Regions from separate parts of the Streptosporangium sp. H13245 genome, predicted to be linked through region 3. Evidence: riboswitches for the same ligand, from Rfam matches in the RefSeq annotation. Region 3 holds a riboswitch; each other region holds the start of a gene.
The links. Region 3 has a riboswitch for cobalamin ahead of ACW9TB_RS20440 (hypothetical protein). Riboswitches for the same ligand answer to the same signal wherever they lie in the genome.
Positions count from the first base shown of each region.

Region 1 (5,129 bases), on a different contig from region 3:
GGTCCCCCTCGACGTCTTTCATCCTCGTCGTTCTCTTGCCTGGATCACCAGCTAATCAGAAGGATTCGTCGAATGTGACATTCCCTTCGACGGCTATCTGGTAAGCCGAAACCCGTCGTTCGAAGAAGTTGGCCAGCTCCTGCACGTCCTGCAACTCCATGAACGCGAACGGGTTGGCCGTGCCGTACCGGACGGGCATCCTGAGCCTGACCAGGCGCTGGTCGGCCACGTACTCCAGATACCCGCGCATCTGGTCCACGCTCATCCCGAGCAGGCCGTCCCCGCACAGGTCGGCCGCGAAGGCCAGCTCGGCCGCCACCGCCTCCTCGATCATCCGGGTCACCTGCTCGGCGAGCTTGTCGTCGAACAGCTCGGGCTCCTCGGCCCGTACGGTCTCCACGACGCCGAAGGCGAACTCCATGTGCATGGACTCGTCGCGGAACACCCAGTTCGTCCCGGTGGCCAGGCCGCTGAGCAGGCCCCGGGAGCGGAACCAGTAGACGTAGGCGAAGGCCCCGTAGAAGAACAGCCCCTCGATGCACGCCGCGAAGCAGATCAGGTTGAGCAGGAACGCCCGCCGGTCCTCCCGCGTCTCCAGCCGGGTCAGCCCGCCGAGCGAGTCGATCCAGCGGAAGCAGAACTCCGCCTTGTCCCGGATCGAGGGGATGTGCTCGACCGCGGCGAAGGCCTTGACCCGCTCGTCGGGATCGGGCAGGTAGGTGTCCAGCAGGGTCAGGTAGAACTGGACGTGCACGGCCTCCTCGAACAGCTGCCTGCTGAGATACAGGCGCGCCTCGGGGGCGTTGAGGTGCTGGTAGAGGTTGAGGACGAGGTTGTTGGCCACGATCGAGTCCCCGGTGGCGAAGAACGCCACGAGGCGGTTGATCAGGTGGCGCTCCTCGGGCGTCATCCTCGCCAGGTCCGCCAGGTCGGAGGTGAGGTCCACCTCCTCGACGGTCCAGGTGTTGCGGATCGCGGCCCGGTAGCGCTCGTAGAACTCGGGGTAGCGCATCGGCCGCAGGGTGAGATCCATGCCGGGATCGAGCAACATCGGGATACTGCCTTTCTCAAAGCTTTCGAAAAACCCTGCGAAGGAACCGGGACGGCTACTGGCAGGCGTCGCAGTACTCGGGGTTCTCCAGGGAGCAGGCGACGGCCTCGGGGTCGAGGGCGGCCCGCTCCACCGGCGCCGCCACGGTGGCCTGCGCGATCCGGGTCGCCGGGCGCGAGCGCAGGTAGTAGGTGGTCTTGAGGCCCGACTTCCATGCGTAGGCGTACATCGAGGAGAGCTTGCCGATGGTCGGCGTGGCCATGAAGAGGTTCAGCGACTGCGACTGGTCGATGTACGGGGTGCGCGCGGCGGCCAGGTCGATCAGCGCCTTCTGCGGAAGCTCCCAGGCGGTCCGGTAGAGCGCCTTCAGGTCGGCGGGGATCTCCGGGATGTCCTGGACGGAGCCGTCGGCGCGCTTGATCGCGTCGCGGATCAGCGGGGTCCACAGCCCACGGGCCTGGAGGTCGCGGACGAGATAGCGGTTGACCTGGAGAAACTCCCCTGAGAGGGTCTCGCGCTTGAAGACGTTGGAGACCTGCGGCTCGATGCACTCGTAGCAGCCCGCGATGGAGGCGATCGTGGCCGTCGGCGCGATCGCGATCATCAGCGAGTTGCGCAGGCCGGTCGCCGCGACCCGCTCCCTGATCTCCGCCCACTCCGCAGACCCCGCCGCCCCGTAGTGGTCGGGGTGCAGCACCCCGGCGGCGGCCCTCGTGTCCTCGTACGAGGGATGGCGGCCCCGCTCCACGGCCAGGTCGGAGGAGGTCCGGTAGGCGGCGAGCGCGATCTCCTCGGAGATCCTGGTGGACAGCTCCAGGGCGCGCGGCGAGTCGAACGGCAGCCGCAGCGTGAACAGCACGTCGGCCAGGCCCATCACGCCGAGCCCGATCGGGCGCCACTTCCGGTTGGCCGCCTCCGCCTCGGGGGTCGGGTAGAAGCCCAGGTCGATGGTGCGGTCGAGGAAGCGCACGGCGGTACGGACGGTCGCGCGCAACCGGGCCCAGTCGACGGTCTCCCCCGCGAGCGTAGAAAGGTGGGCGGCGAGGTTGATCGAGCCGAGGTTGCAGACGGCGGTCTCCGCGTCGCCGGTGACCTCAAGGATCTCGGTGCAGAGGTTCGACAGGTGGATGACGTTCTCCGGCCTGGCCGTCTGGTTGGAGGTCCGGTTGGCCGCGTCCTTGAAGGTCATCCAGCCGTTGCCGGTCTGGGCGAGCGTGCGCATCATCCGCCCGTACAGGGTGCGGGCGGGGATCTGCCCGGTGAAGCGGCCCTCGGCCTCGGCGGCCCGGTAGGCGTCGTCGAACGCGGAGCCGTACAGGTCGGTGAGGTGCGGGACCTCCTTGGGGTCGAACAGCGACCAGACGCCGTCGGCCTCGACCCGGCGCATGAACTCGTCGGGGATCCAGTTGGCCAGGTTCAGGTTGTGCGTGCGGCGGGCCTCCTCGCCGGTGTTGTCGCGCAGCTCCAGGAACTCCTCGACGTCGGCGTGCCAGGGCTCCAGGTAGACGCAGGCCGCGCCCTTGCGGCGGCCTCCCTGGTTGACCGCGGCGACGCTGGAGTCGAGCGTGCGCAGCCAGGGCACGATGCCGTTGGAGTGGCCGTTGGTGCCCCGGATCAGCGAGCCCCGCGAGCGGACCCTGGTCCAGGCGATCCCGATGCCCCCCGCGTACTTCGACAGCCGCGCGACCTGCCCGTAGCGCTCGTAGATGGACTCCAGCTCGTCGCGGGGCGAGTCGAGCAGGAAGCACGAGGAGAGCTGGGGCCTGCGGGAACCGGAGTTGAACAGCGTGGGCGAGCTGGGCAGGTAGGACAGGGTGGCCATGAGCGCGTACAGCTCGGCGGCCTCCTCGACGGTCTCGGACAGGCCGCAGGCCACCCGGAGGAAGAAGTGCTGCGGGCGCTCCAGGACCTTGCGGGTCCGCGGGTGGCGCAGCAGGTAGCGGTCGTAGACGGTACGCAGCCCGAAGTACTCGAACCTGGCGTCGGCCTCCGGATCGACCAGCGCGTCCAGGACTCCGGCGTGGGCGGCCACGAACTCCGCGAGCCCGTCCTGGACCAGCCCCGCCTCGTGGGTCGCGGCGACGGACTCGGAGAACCGGCGGACACCGTGCTCGGCGGCCTCGTCGGCGATCAGCTCGGCCAGCATCGCGGCGGCGAGCCTGGAGTTCTCGGGATCGGTGATCACCCTGGCGGCGGCCTCGTCGATGGCCAGCCTGCGCCCATCCGCCACACTTCCGGCGTTCCCGGCGTTCCCTGCGTTTCCGGTGTTCCCTGCGTTTCCGGTGTTCCCGGCTTTCCCCGCGCTCCCGACGACACCGTTCCCCGTCGCGGTCGCCACCGCGCTCCCGACGACACCGTTGTCCATCGCGGCCGTCACCGCGTTCCCGGCACTCCCCGCGCTTTCCGCGCTCCCGACGACACCCTTGTCCATCGCGGTCGCCGCCGTGCTCCCCGTCGCGGTCTCCGCCAATGCCTGTGTCACGTAGTGCCCCTCGCTCGATCGGACTTCCCCGTACGGCTCCGCCGGATGGGCACGCGTCCGCGAGCGATCCCGGGCACGCCGGATCGCCTCGTTCCGCGGGCCCTCCCACGAGGCCCTGGACAATCACGTCACCGGCAGGTCTTCGGACTCACGGGCGCACTACACACGCCTACCGGCCGTCGCTTCCCAGGCATGGTTCGCCCAGTGCTCAATGACGGCTTTCGTTCCCGCTCACCGCTGCGGGGCAGTCCCGGAGTCTCACCGGGTTCCCTCTTGCCTCGCCCCTCGCGGGGCGAACCAGCAACGAGCAGGATCCTACATCTAGGGGCGCCTGACGCAACTACCCCAACAGGTTGTGGCGGAGGACTTCAACAGCCCGAGCTCGTGCAGCACACCGCGAGTACGGGCCGTCTCGGTGAAGAGCCACTGGCGGAACTCGTCGCCGCTGAGATAGACCCGGCTCCATCCGTGGGACGCGCACAGGGAACGCCAGCGCGGCGCGGCGTCGATCCTGTCACACAGGGCGATCGCGGCGTCCCGGTCCCCCGGGCTCATGTCCTTGGGGCCCAGCAGGCCGCACCAGTCGCTGTACTCCAGGCGGACGTCGACCTCCATGAGCGTCGGCGCGTCGATCCCGTCGATCCGGGTGCCGGAGGAGACCACCAGGGGCCGCAGACGGCCCGCGACGATCTCGGACCGCAGGGCGCGCGCCGATCCCAGCAGGGCCGCCACCCCTCCGGCCTGGAGCGCCTCGGCGGCGTCCTCGGGGGCGAGGTATCCGGCGTACTCCAGCAGCCGGGTGTCCACCCCGAGGCATTTGCCGATCATGCCGTAGAGCACGTGGTCGGAGCCGCCCTCCAACCGGCCGCCGACCGTCAGCCCCGCCGGGTTCCGGCGCAGCCGCGCGACGAACTCCTCGAAGGTGCGCAGGCTGGAGCCGGAGGGGACGACCAGGACCGCCCAGTCGCCGACCAGGCGGGCGAGGGGGGTGGAGGCGTTCACCACGGGGACGGTGTTGGCGATCTCCGCGGCGGCCACCATCGGCATCGCGGTGACGAGCAGCCTGCCCTCGCGGGCGAAGGGGCCCTGGAAGACGCCGAACGCGTCGCGCGGGGCGGATCCCAGGGCCCCCGTCCGCTCGACGGCCATAGCGGTACGCGCCAGCCCCGACTGGACCAGAACGGTCGCCAGCCTGCCCGCGATCCCGTCCCAGCCGTGGCCGTCGGCGCTCGGTTCGAGGACGGACAGGCGCTTCACCGCCGGATCGGCGCCGCCGGTCGCGTCGCACCCCGCGGCGACCACGGCCCCCGCCGCCAGTGCGAAAAACCCCCTACGGCGCATAAGCGCCCCTTCCCCCAAGAACCCCCCATACTTGAGGTTACTGCTTCATCACCTTCTGTGATGAAGTGGGGTATGCCGGAACTCCCGCCCGTACCCGGACATGAGCCAGGAAGTCACTCCACCGTGACGCTCTTGGCGAGGTTCCTGGGCTTGTCGACGTCCCGTCCCAGCGCCACGGCGGCATGGTAGGCGAAGAGCTGGAGCGGGATCGAGAGCAGGATCGGGTCCAGCTCGGTCTCGTTCCTGGGCACCACG
Region 1 is NZ_JBSZKT010000006.1:181,066-186,194, forward strand. Features, by position in the region: gene ACW9TB_RS13815 (ribonucleotide-diphosphate reductase subunit beta) at 56-1,051, opposite strand; gene ACW9TB_RS13820 (ribonucleoside-diphosphate reductase subunit alpha) at 1,107-3,533, opposite strand; cobalamin riboswitch at 3,650-3,850, opposite strand; gene ACW9TB_RS13825 (Bug family tripartite tricarboxylate transporter substrate binding protein) at 3,855-4,874, opposite strand; gene glmS (glutamine--fructose-6-phosphate transaminase (isomerizing)) at 4,988-5,129, opposite strand, start outside.
Region 1: another riboswitch for cobalamin. It lies ahead of ACW9TB_RS13820 (ribonucleoside-diphosphate reductase subunit alpha); the one in region 3 lies ahead of ACW9TB_RS20440 (hypothetical protein).

Region 2 (5,129 bases), on a different contig from region 3:
CAGGTCGATCATCCACATCTACCGGCAGCTGTACGACGAGGACGCGATGGCGGATCTGCGGCACATGGTGGAGGCCGACACCGACCCCATCGGCGACGACATCGACTCCCTGCCCCCCGACGCGGACGAGGCGACCAGGCGGCGCCTCGCCGAGAAGCTCGCGCCGACCCTCGCCCAGCACCTCGTCGACTACCCCTGGCTGAGCGACCCGGCGACGCATCTGTCGAAGAGCGAGCACGTCACGCGGCAGACCTTCCTCGACGCGGTGGCCGAGCTCTACAACACCGCCCAGATCGACGTGCTGCACCGCGCGAGCGTTCTCGCCCACGAACAACTGCGCGTCGCGCGCGAGGCGGACGACGACCGCGTTTGACCCTGTTCCCGGAACACGGTTTCTCCTTGGGGGCACGTCGAGACAGTCCTCGGCCTTCGTGGTCCATGCTCACGGCCGCGATGGCCTGAGCCACCCGTACCCCGCCCCTCCCTCGAAAGGCAGGACCGATGGCCGAGCACCCCGGAGAACCCGTGACCGGCGACAGGACCGAGGCCGAACCGCTCGGGGCACCGACCCTGGCGGAGGATCTCCTGCTGCTTTTGTTCCAGCCGGACGCCGGGTCGCGGGGCACCGGGATCATCGCGGGCGAGAACACGCTCTTCTACATCCTCGCGGGAGCGGTGCTCGCCGATCTCGGGCTCGGCGGGCATGTGCGTACCGTTCCCGGCCGGGGCGGATCGACGCGGGTGGAGGCCGTCGCGGACCACCCGCCGTCGGACGGCATCCTGCGATCCGCGTGGGACTACCTCGCGGAAAAACCCCGGGGTGTCCAGACGGCGCTCGCCGCGATCGGGCCGACCCTGCGGGGCCCGCTGCTCGACCGGCTCGTCGAACGCGGCGACATCCGGCGCGCGAGCCGCAGGACGCTCGGCCTGTTCGACACGAAGGTCCTTGAGGACGGCGGAACCGGTCGCCGGGCACGCCTCCTCTCCGACGTACGGGACGTCCTCGTCGACGGCGCGGAACCCCGGCGCCGGGTCGCCGCCCTCGGGGCGCTGCTCTCGGGAAGCGGGACCCTGCCCCAGTTCCATCGCGAGATCCCCTGGACCTCTCCGGTGATCACCCGCGCCAAGCAGCTTGAGCAGGGCAACTGGGGAGCCGGGGCCGCCGCAGAGGCGGTCGCGCGCACCGTCACCGCGACCATCGTCGGCAACGTCATCGTCGCGGCGGCCGTCCTCCCGAGTGGTGACTGATGGGCACCTACGCGGTGACGGGTTCGGCGTCGGGGATGGGCGCCGCGGTGGCCGAGCGGCTGCGCGCCGCCGGGCATTCCGTGATCGGCGTGGATCTGCGTGACGTCGACGTCGTCGCCGACCTCGCGACCCCCGAAGGCCGCTCGGCGGCGGCCGCCGGGATACTCGACCGGTCCGGTGGCGTACTCGACGGCGCGGTCGCCGCCGCCGGGATCGGGCCCCTGCCCGGCCCCGGCCGCGTACGGAGGATCGCGCAGACCAACTACCTGGGCTCGGTCGAGCCGCTGACCGCCCTGCGGCCCGCGCTCGCGGCGAGCGGCGACGCCCGTGCCGTGGTGTTCGGCAGCAACTCGCCGACCGTCATGCCCGCGGTGCCCCGGCACGTGTTCCGCGCCATCCGCGCGGGCAACATCGACCGGGCGGTGCGAAGGGCGCGGATGTACGGGCGGGCCGCCCCCAACTTCGCCTACGCGGCGTCGAAGCTCGCGGTGACCGACTGGGCGCGGCGGGCGGCGGTGACCCCGGCGTGGGCCGGGGCCGGGATCAGGCTCAACGTGATCGCCCCGGGACCGGTGAAGACTCCTATCCTCGACGAGGAACTGGCGGACCCGCTCGCGGCCAGGGCGTTCCACTCGTTTCCCAACCCGGTCGGCGAGGTGGGCGACCCCGGGCACCTCGCCGACTGGGTGATCATGATGCTCTCGCCCGCGGCGGCGTTCATGAGCGGCAGCGTCATCGTCGTCGACGGCGGTGCCGAGGCGTGGTTCCGGGCCGGTGACTGGCCCCGGCCCGTCGCCCTCCGGCGGCTCCCCCGCTACCTGTGGCGCTGGCGAGCCTTCTCCCGGTTTTCGTCCGACCCGTCCGAACCGGTGTGACGGCTGCGGCGACCGGACAGCCCCTGCGTGCCGCTCTTCGTCGTGGCTCACGCGGGTTCTCCGGCCTGCCGCAGGGTCAGCGCCCACTGCTCGCGGCGGGTGTCGGGGTCGATGAGGGCGCAGTCGCCGCATTTGCCGCCTTCGGGCAGGCGGTAGTACAGGCAGCAGCTGCGCCGGACGAAGAACGGTTGTCCGGGGGCGGGTTCGACCAGGTCGCCGCTGCCCCGGAGGACTCCCGTGGTGAGCAGTTCGCGGCCGAGCGCGACGGCTCGCGCGGTGAGTTCGGGGCGTTGGCGGGCGACGGTCCGGATGGTTCCGGCCAGGGCGGAGGCGGCGTTGCCCCACAGCAGGCCGGGGGCGATCTTCACGATCTCCTGTACGGTCCGCGCGAGCGGCTCCAGCAGCTCGGTCAGGACGGTGCGGTGCAGCGGTTCGGCGATCCGGGCGGGGTCGAGGACCTGCCAGCCGGTCGGGCGTTCGGCCCGCAGTGGCAGCGGCCCGCTGGGCGCCGCCCGCCAGTGGACGCGGGCGGGGTCCAGGTCCAGGAGCAGGTCGTGCGTCACCGCCGCGCCGATGACCGGTGACCACAGCCGGGCCGCCAGGCCCTGGAACAGGATGGAGGCCGCGATCCGAAGCTCGTCGGTTCCCAGGCGTCCGGCGACGTCGGTGATCCGCTCCCGCAGGGGTCCGGGGCCGGTCAGCAGGTCGGTGAGCGGCCGCCAGCCCTCCTCGGCGGGGCCGATCCCGAGGTCGAAGTAGCCGCTGATCGTGGAGACGTCGGCGACCGCCGCCGACACCGCCGACGGTGCGGCGGGCGGCAGTCCGGGCCGGGGTCCAGGCATGGCGAGCACCGTTCCTCTCTTGGGGAGATCCGCCCCAACTTCCGCGAGGTGGCGACCGCGTGAGTCTCCTGGCTCTCGGGTCAACGCTCCTCCCGGCCTTCCCACCCGTTGTCCCGGGCAGTGGCTTCGTCGGGGTTCGCTCGCCGATCACAGTGGCGGGACCGCGCCGGATTCACACCGGCTTCCTCGTTCCGCGCTCGCCTACGCCGACCATGCTCGCACACCACCCATCAACGACAAAGCGCGCACCACCCGGTGCGCTTCCCGCGTTCGAAGGGGTGACCCGGCCGTGTGGCCGGGCCACCCCTTCGGGGCGTACGGACGTCAGGCGGCCCGTACGGCGGGCGCCGGGGCGGCGGCCTCGTGGGCGCTACGGGCCTTGCCGGTCTCGCGGAGGGTCAGCAGGCCGGTGACCGCGACCAGCGCCGAGGTCAGGCCGTGGATACCGAACGCGGCGGCCGTGGAGCCCTGGTGGGCCAGTACGTTGACCATGTCGCCGAGCGGGGTGACGGCCTCCACCAGCAGGACCCAGCCCAGGGCCCGGCGGTGGCCCGTCAGCAGCAGGACGCCTATGACCAGGCCCGACACGATGTCGCGGATGCCCTTCAGTACCAGGAAGCCGTCGCCGTCGCCGGAGGGCCAGCTCGGCAGGCCGAAGTCCGGGGCGGACGTCTCGGGGGTCAGGACGTAGGACACCCCGATGTAGAGGATGAACAGGGCACCGGCGGTGGCCAGGGCGGTGTTGACGTTCTTCAGCGACATGATTCTCCTTGTGACGTTCAGAGCGGGGCGGGGCGGGGTTCAGCCGCGGACGCGGCGGATGCGGCGGGCGTAGCGGGGGCGGCCGATGACGTGCCAGATGACGCGGACCGGGGCGGGGAGGCCCCTGAGGACGACGGCGCGCTCGGCCGGGTTCGCGTCTTCCAGGACGGCGCCGAAGAGCGTGAGCAGGGTGAGCTTGGGGGTGTTGTGCACCAGGTGGTCGCCCAGGGAGGCCCACTCCCGCTCGGTGAGGTGCTCGGCCGCGAGCGGGAGCAGGGTGGCCTCCTCGTCGTCGAGGTGTTCCAGCAGGACCGCGCGGTGCTCGACGAGGGCGGCCACGAGGATGTCGCGTTCGTCGGCGCCCGCGGTGGCCTCCCAGGCGGGGACCACGGCGTCCAGCCTGGCCAGGGTGGCCGCGACGCGTTCGTGCTGGGCCTCCATGCGCAGGACGATGTCGGCCTTCAGGTCCACCCGGGAGAGAAGCGGCGGCCACAGCAGCTCGTCCTCGCCCTCGTGGTGGTTGTGCAGGCCCAGCCGGTAGTCGCGGAAGTGACCGGAGATCACTTTGGCGCGGGCGGTGTCGCCCGGGGTGACGGCCGCGACGAGCTCCACCAGCAGCCGTGACTCACGCCGGAAGACGCGGTGGACGATCTCCATCTCCTGGGTGTTGACGCTCATCTGTTCCCGCCCTTCATCGGTTGTGACGTGTTCAGGCTGCTCCCGGGTATTTGGAGGGGGTTTGGAAGTGGTTTGGAGCGGGCCACGTACGATGTGCGGATCATGGGTTTCATTCGGGTGCTGGGCTCGTTCGCGATCGAGGTGAACGGTGAGGCCGTCCACCTCGGCGGGCCGCGACAGCGAGGCGTGCTGGCGTTGCTGGTGGCGGCGCGCGGGCAGGTCGTGCCGGTCGACCGGATGATCGAGGACCTGTGGCGCGGGGAGCCGCCCGCGCGGGCGCTGATGTCCCTGCAGGTGTACGTGTCCAACCTGCGGCGGCTGCTGGAGCCGGGGCGCCCGCCGCGCACGCCGGCCCGGCTGCTGGTGAGCGCGTCGCCCGGCTACGCGCTGCGGCTGCCGCCGGAGTCGGTGGACGCGTGGCGGTTCGAGGACCTGCTCGGCCAGGCCCGTACGGCCACCGACCCGCGCGCCGCACGGGCACGGCTCGCCGAGGCGCTGGGGCTGTGGCGGGGACCGGCGTTCGCCGAGGTCGCCGACGAACCGTGGGCCGCCACCGAGACGGCCCGGCTGAACGAGCTGCGCCTGGTCGCCACCGAGCTGCACGTCGCGGCGGGCCTGCGATCCGGCGACCCCGCCTCGGTGGTTCCCGAGGCCGGGCGGCTCACCCGCGACGAGCCCCTCCGCGAGGAGGGCTGGCGGCTGCACGCCCTGGCGCTGTGGAGCA
Region 2 is NZ_JBSZKT010000045.1:30,909-36,037, forward strand. Features, by position in the region: gene ACW9TB_RS35445 (helix-turn-helix domain-containing protein) at 1-373, shown strand, start outside; gene ACW9TB_RS35450 (GOLPH3/VPS74 family protein) at 502-1,248, shown strand; gene ACW9TB_RS35455 (SDR family oxidoreductase) at 1,248-2,123, shown strand; gene ACW9TB_RS35460 ((2Fe-2S)-binding protein) at 2,171-2,965, opposite strand; cobalamin riboswitch at 3,011-3,206, opposite strand; gene ACW9TB_RS35465 (DUF4267 domain-containing protein) at 3,290-3,727, opposite strand; gene ACW9TB_RS35470 (hemerythrin domain-containing protein) at 3,767-4,405, opposite strand; gene ACW9TB_RS35475 (BTAD domain-containing putative transcriptional regulator) at 4,508-5,129, shown strand, end outside.
Region 2: another riboswitch for cobalamin. It lies ahead of ACW9TB_RS35460 ((2Fe-2S)-binding protein); the one in region 3 lies ahead of ACW9TB_RS20440 (hypothetical protein).

Region 3 (5,129 bases):
TGGGCGGGCTGATCGGCACGTCCAGGTAGCCGCCGCCGAAGCGCAGCGAGGCCCCCGAGGCGCCCTGCTCGACGCCGCCGACCACGGCGCGCACCGTGTACGAGGCGTCGGCCGCGGCGCCGGGGTCCAGGTGGTTGGTGGAGGTGGTGACGGTGGCGATCCGGGTGCCGCCCCGGTAGACGTTGAACGCGGTGTCGCGGGACTCGGTGCCCAGCAGGCGCCAGGACACCAGGTTGCCGCTGCCGGAGCGCACGCTGATCAGGCCGCGGTCCAGGTCCTCCATCTGCTTGGCGTCGCCGGGGACCGGGTCGGTGGCGCCGACCCTTACGAGCCGCCACTGCTGGTTGGCGCCGTTGAGGTCGGTGTACTGGGAGAGACGGCCACCGTCGGCGGTGGACCACTCCCAGGTTTCGAGGGCCTTGCCGCTGTTGCGGTTGATCAGGCGGATGTGGTCGGCGTCGCTGTCGACGACGCGGAACTGCTGGTTGGCGGCATTGGTGTCACCCCACTGCACGACGTTGGCGCCGTCGGCGGTGGAGCCGGAGGCGATGTCGAGGACCTTGCCGCTGTGGCGGGAGCGCAGCCGGTAGTAACCGCCGCCGGAGTCGACGAACCGCCACTGCTGCCAGGCGCCGTCGTTGCGGGACCACTGGACGATGGGGGCGCCGTCGCCGGTGGCGAGGTCGAGGACGTCGACGGCCTTGCCGCTGTGCCGGTTCACCAGGAGATACCAGGCGCCGGTGTCGATCGTCGCGGCGGCGGCCGGGGCGGCGGCCACCAGCGACTGGCACAGCGCGAGCAGCATCGCGACGGCTGCCGCGAGAGCCGCGCCGGTATGACGGCGCGCGCGTCGCGGGGGAGGGCTTGCGAGTCTGTTCACGGGGGGAGTGCCTCTCGTTACGTACGGTGGGACCACGAACGCGCGACGGATGCCGTTAGCGCTAACATTTCCGCCGGATGTCTGGCGCTTCACAGGTACGAAGGCAGATGTGTGCCAAGTGTTGGCACCGGCGTCGCGACCGTCAAGAAGCGTGCGCGGTTCCCGGAGGCCCCGGCGTACGACCGGCGTCCCGCGCGCCCGTCCCGGTCATCGCCGCCCGGCGACCGGCCCGCGCGTCACCTGCGCCTCCCCGACGCCTTCCCTGCGCCTTCCCGGAGACCGGAGCCGTCCACGGCGGCGCCTCCCCGGCTCGCGGGGAAACCCCGGGAGCTGAAAGTTTCAGCACCGCGACGGTACGCCCGCCGTCGCGGCCACATCCGCACGGTCATGCCACGGGCGCGCCGGTGGCATCGTCGGGGAGCGGGTGCTCGCGTGAACCCAGGTCGCGCTTCGGCCGTAGGACCTCGATCCTGCCGTTCAGCCGTGCTCGCCCTCCGGGATGCCGTCCGAGGAGATGGCGCCCTCCTCCGGGGTGCTTGTCAGGTAGGCGTGCTGGTGGCCGTTGCCCGCGTCGACGTTGAGCTGGTCGAGCTGGGTGGCCGCGACGGACCACAGCGCGACGGCGGTCGAGCGCTGGCGCGCGGCGAGGTCGAGGAAGGTCTGCCGGGTGTCCTCGGGAAGCCGCAGCCCGGCCGCGTACGTGTCGATCGCCGTGGCCAGGGCGGTCACCGCGCCGCGGAGCCCGCCGCGCGCCACGTTGGTCGCGGTCGATCCCGAGGGGGTGGGCGCGTGCTTTTCCGCGGTCTCGCGGAGGACCCGCTGCCAGTCGGTGACCTGCTCCGGTTTCGCGGGCTGCGCGTCGGCGGTCCTGTCCTGGGGGAGTGCCTGGGCGAGTGCGGACAGGACCTTGTTCAGGTCGTCGGCACTCGTGCGCGCCAGGGTGGTCAGCTCGCGGATCTGCTGGACGTCCCGTTTCGCCTCCGCCTCCCGCATGTCGGCGATGGCGACCTGGGTGGCGTCGGGGCTGCCCACGGCGTGGCCGATCACGGCTCCGAGCGATCCCGCTATCAGGGTGGCGGCGAGGACGGCGACGGTGTAGCCGACCCGGTTCGACCGGCGGGCGCCGGGCTGGGGTCGGGCCGATACCGGTCTGCCCGTCTTCTGAACCACTGACGACTCCTCTTTGTCCCGAGACCCCGGCGAACGGCTGACGCCGAGGCTACTGTTCCCGGCGATCTCCGTCCATCTTTCGCCGCTTGATCGAGGATTTTCCCAGAAAAGACCCATTTAGCACACCATCACCGCATGTACGGAATGAGGAACGCGCGGCCGGATCCGGCTCGGTCGCGCCTCATCTGAGGAATCTACATTGTAAAGGCGTCTGGTCGACCTCAAGATCATTTTTGGGGGGCTCGCCGCCCACGGACAAAGCGCACCGACGGAGGAAGGGCGCCTGTCACCCCGTCACGGTTCCGAGCCGAGGGCCGAGGCTGTCCGCTTTGTCGTTGATGGGTGGTGTGCGAGCATGGTCGACGTAGGCGAGCGCGGAACGAGGAAGCCGGTGTGAATCCGGTGCGGTCCCGCCACTGTGATCGGCGAGCGAATCCCGACGAAGCCACTGCCCGGGACAACGGGTGGGAAGGCCGGGAGGAGCGTTGACCCGAGAGCCAGGAGACTCACGCGGTCGCCACCTCGCGGAAGTTGGGGCGGATCTCCCCAGGAGAGGAACGGTGCTCGTCATGCCTGGACCCCGGTCTCCCGGCCCTGGACGTGTCCGGTGACCCCGCCTCCCGGCCGTCGCCGGGGAACGGCACCCGCGTCCCGCCCTCAGGAGAGCGCGTACGGGCATGCGGCGGAACGAAGGAGCCACACCGGCATTCCGCACGTGCGGGCGCTGCCCCCGGGGCTCGGCCCGCTGGACCGTACCGGAAAGGGCGTCGAGCACGCATGAGCAGGATCACTGTCTGTCGCGGCTGCTGTTGCGGCAGCAGCCGCAAGGTCCCCGGCCTCGACCACGACGAGCAGGTTCGCCGCCTTTCCCGGATCGCCGACGTCCGCCTCAGCGACTGCCTGGACGTGTGCGAGCAGGCCAACGTCATCGTCGTCCAGCCCACTCCCGCCGGGCGGGTGGCCGGTGGGCGGCCGGTCTGGCTGGGGCTGGTCAACCAGGACGAGGCCGTCGACGACATCGCCTCCTGGCTGCGCGCGGGTGGTCCCGGACTGTCCGAGGCGCCCGCCGTTCTCGGCCTGTACCAGATCACCCCACCGGCCCGGCGGAGGCCCGAACGTCCGTGAAGGTCTCCGCGCGCGAGGATGACGACGGTCGGGCGGGTTCCACGGCGCCGTTCCCGGCTCGGCCGTGTCGCCGTAGCCGTACCGAGCGGCCAGGTGTCCTCGGCGGGGTGTCCGAGCGGGGGTTCGGCGGAGTACCACCGGATGATCCGGTCACCGGCCCGCGATCACGGCGTGGGTGTCCCCGTCGTCGTCATCGGCCCGGTGGGGCGCAGTCGAGGATGACCTGTCCGAGCGCGGTGTCGTGGACGCCGACGAGGTCGAGCCCGGCTTCGGCGGCGATGGCGGCGTAGTCCTCGACGGTGCGCTCGCGACCGCCGCTGAGGACGAGCATGCGCAGGTTCATCTCGGCGAACATGGCCGGATCGTCGCCGGGACCGCCGTTCGACTCGATCATGACGACCCGTCCGTGCCGCCCGGCCGCGTCGGCGCACCGGCGCAGGATCAGCAGGGCGTCGTCGTCGCCCCAGTCGTGCACCACGCGTCTGAGCACGTAGGCGTCGCCTCCGGTGGGCAGCGGGTCGAAGAAGCTCTGGCCGACGAACTCGCACCGCGTGTCCAGCCCGCGTTCGGCCAGGTGGCGGCGTCCCCGCTCCACCGTGCCCGGCAGGTCCACGAGCGTGGCCCGGATGTCCGGGTTGGCGCGCAGCACTTCGGCGAGCAGGGCGCCGGTGCCGCCGCCGACGTCGACCACGTGCCGTACGCCGGACCAGTCGTACCCCTCGGCCGCGTCGGCGACGTAGTCGGGTCCGGAGGCCATCGTCGCGTCGAACGACGCGCTCATTCGCGGGTTCGCGGCGAGATGGTCCCAGAACGGGGCGCCGAAGACCGTCTCCCACGCCGGTCGCCCGGTGCGGGCCGTGTGGAGCAGGCCGGTGAACGCCAGGTCCATCTGCCCGCCGAAGCCGTCCAGGTCGAGCCGCGCCCGCATCCCGGCGGGGTGGCCGGAGGCGAGCAGCGCGGCGGGCTCGTTGGCCGCGAACCTGCCCGGCTCCCGTTCGGTGAAGATGCCGTGGCAGGCCAGGTGGCGCAGCAGCCGGTCCAGCGCGTCCGCGTCGGCGCCGGAGCGGCGTGCCAGCTCCTCGACGGGCACCGCGTCACCGGCCATCAGATCGGTGAGCCCCAGCGTGGCCGCGACCCGCACCGCCATCGGGGTGACCAGGTCCGTCGCGGGTGCCAGTATCTCCGATGCCGCCTCCCAGGCCGACGGCCGTCGGTGCTGCTCGTTGTGGTCGTTCTCGGCGGTGGTCATGTCACGGAACTCTCCTCGCGCGGGGCCGGGTGTCGCCTGTTCGAAAGCTACCGGGTGGCCGGTCCGCTCGGTCTTGGACAAATCGGCACTCGGGCGAACGGGTCAAGGGCGCAGCAGGTGGCCGGTCAGGTCGTACAGGCGCTGGGCGGCGGCCGGGTCGAGGGAGGGCAGGGAGGGGTCGAGCGGGCGGCGGCGGTCGTAGGCGAGCAGGCCGCCCCTGCCCGGCGGGTCGTCCATCAGCTCGATGATCGGCGCGATGGCCTTCTCGACCGGCTGGGCGGCGAGCCTGGCCAGTAGTTTGATGACGGTCTTGGTCGGTTGCCCGAGGTGGTCGGTGCCGCTGTCGGTGAAACCGGGGTGGTGCAGCAGGTAGCGGGTGCGGGCGTCGGGATGGTTGGCGGCGTACGCGACGCCCAGGAGGTCGGTGGCGCGTCCGCCCTGCAGCATGGCCTTGATGCCGCCGTAGCCCTGCCTGAGTGACAGGTCGTCCCAGTGGACGCGGCCCTTGGTGACGCCGACGCCGCAGACGTTCACGATCATCGGGTTCTCGCCGCGCTCCAGCAGGCCGGTCAGGCCGTGGGCGAGCAGGAAGCGGCTGACGTAGTACAGGGCGAAGGTGGCCTCGTAGCCGTCGGGAGTCTCCACCCGCCGCGGGAAGTGACGGATCGCGGTGGAGATCAGGCCGTCCAGCGTGTCGTGCCGCGC
Region 3 is NZ_JBSZKT010000012.1:158,557-163,685, forward strand. Features, by position in the region: gene ACW9TB_RS20430 (rhamnogalacturonan lyase family protein) at 1-880, opposite strand, end outside; gene ACW9TB_RS20435 (hypothetical protein) at 1,358-2,050, opposite strand; cobalamin riboswitch at 2,379-2,574, shown strand; gene ACW9TB_RS20440 (hypothetical protein) at 2,828-3,175, shown strand; gene ACW9TB_RS20445 (methyltransferase) at 3,366-4,424, opposite strand; gene ACW9TB_RS20450 (SDR family NAD(P)-dependent oxidoreductase) at 4,527-5,129, opposite strand, start outside.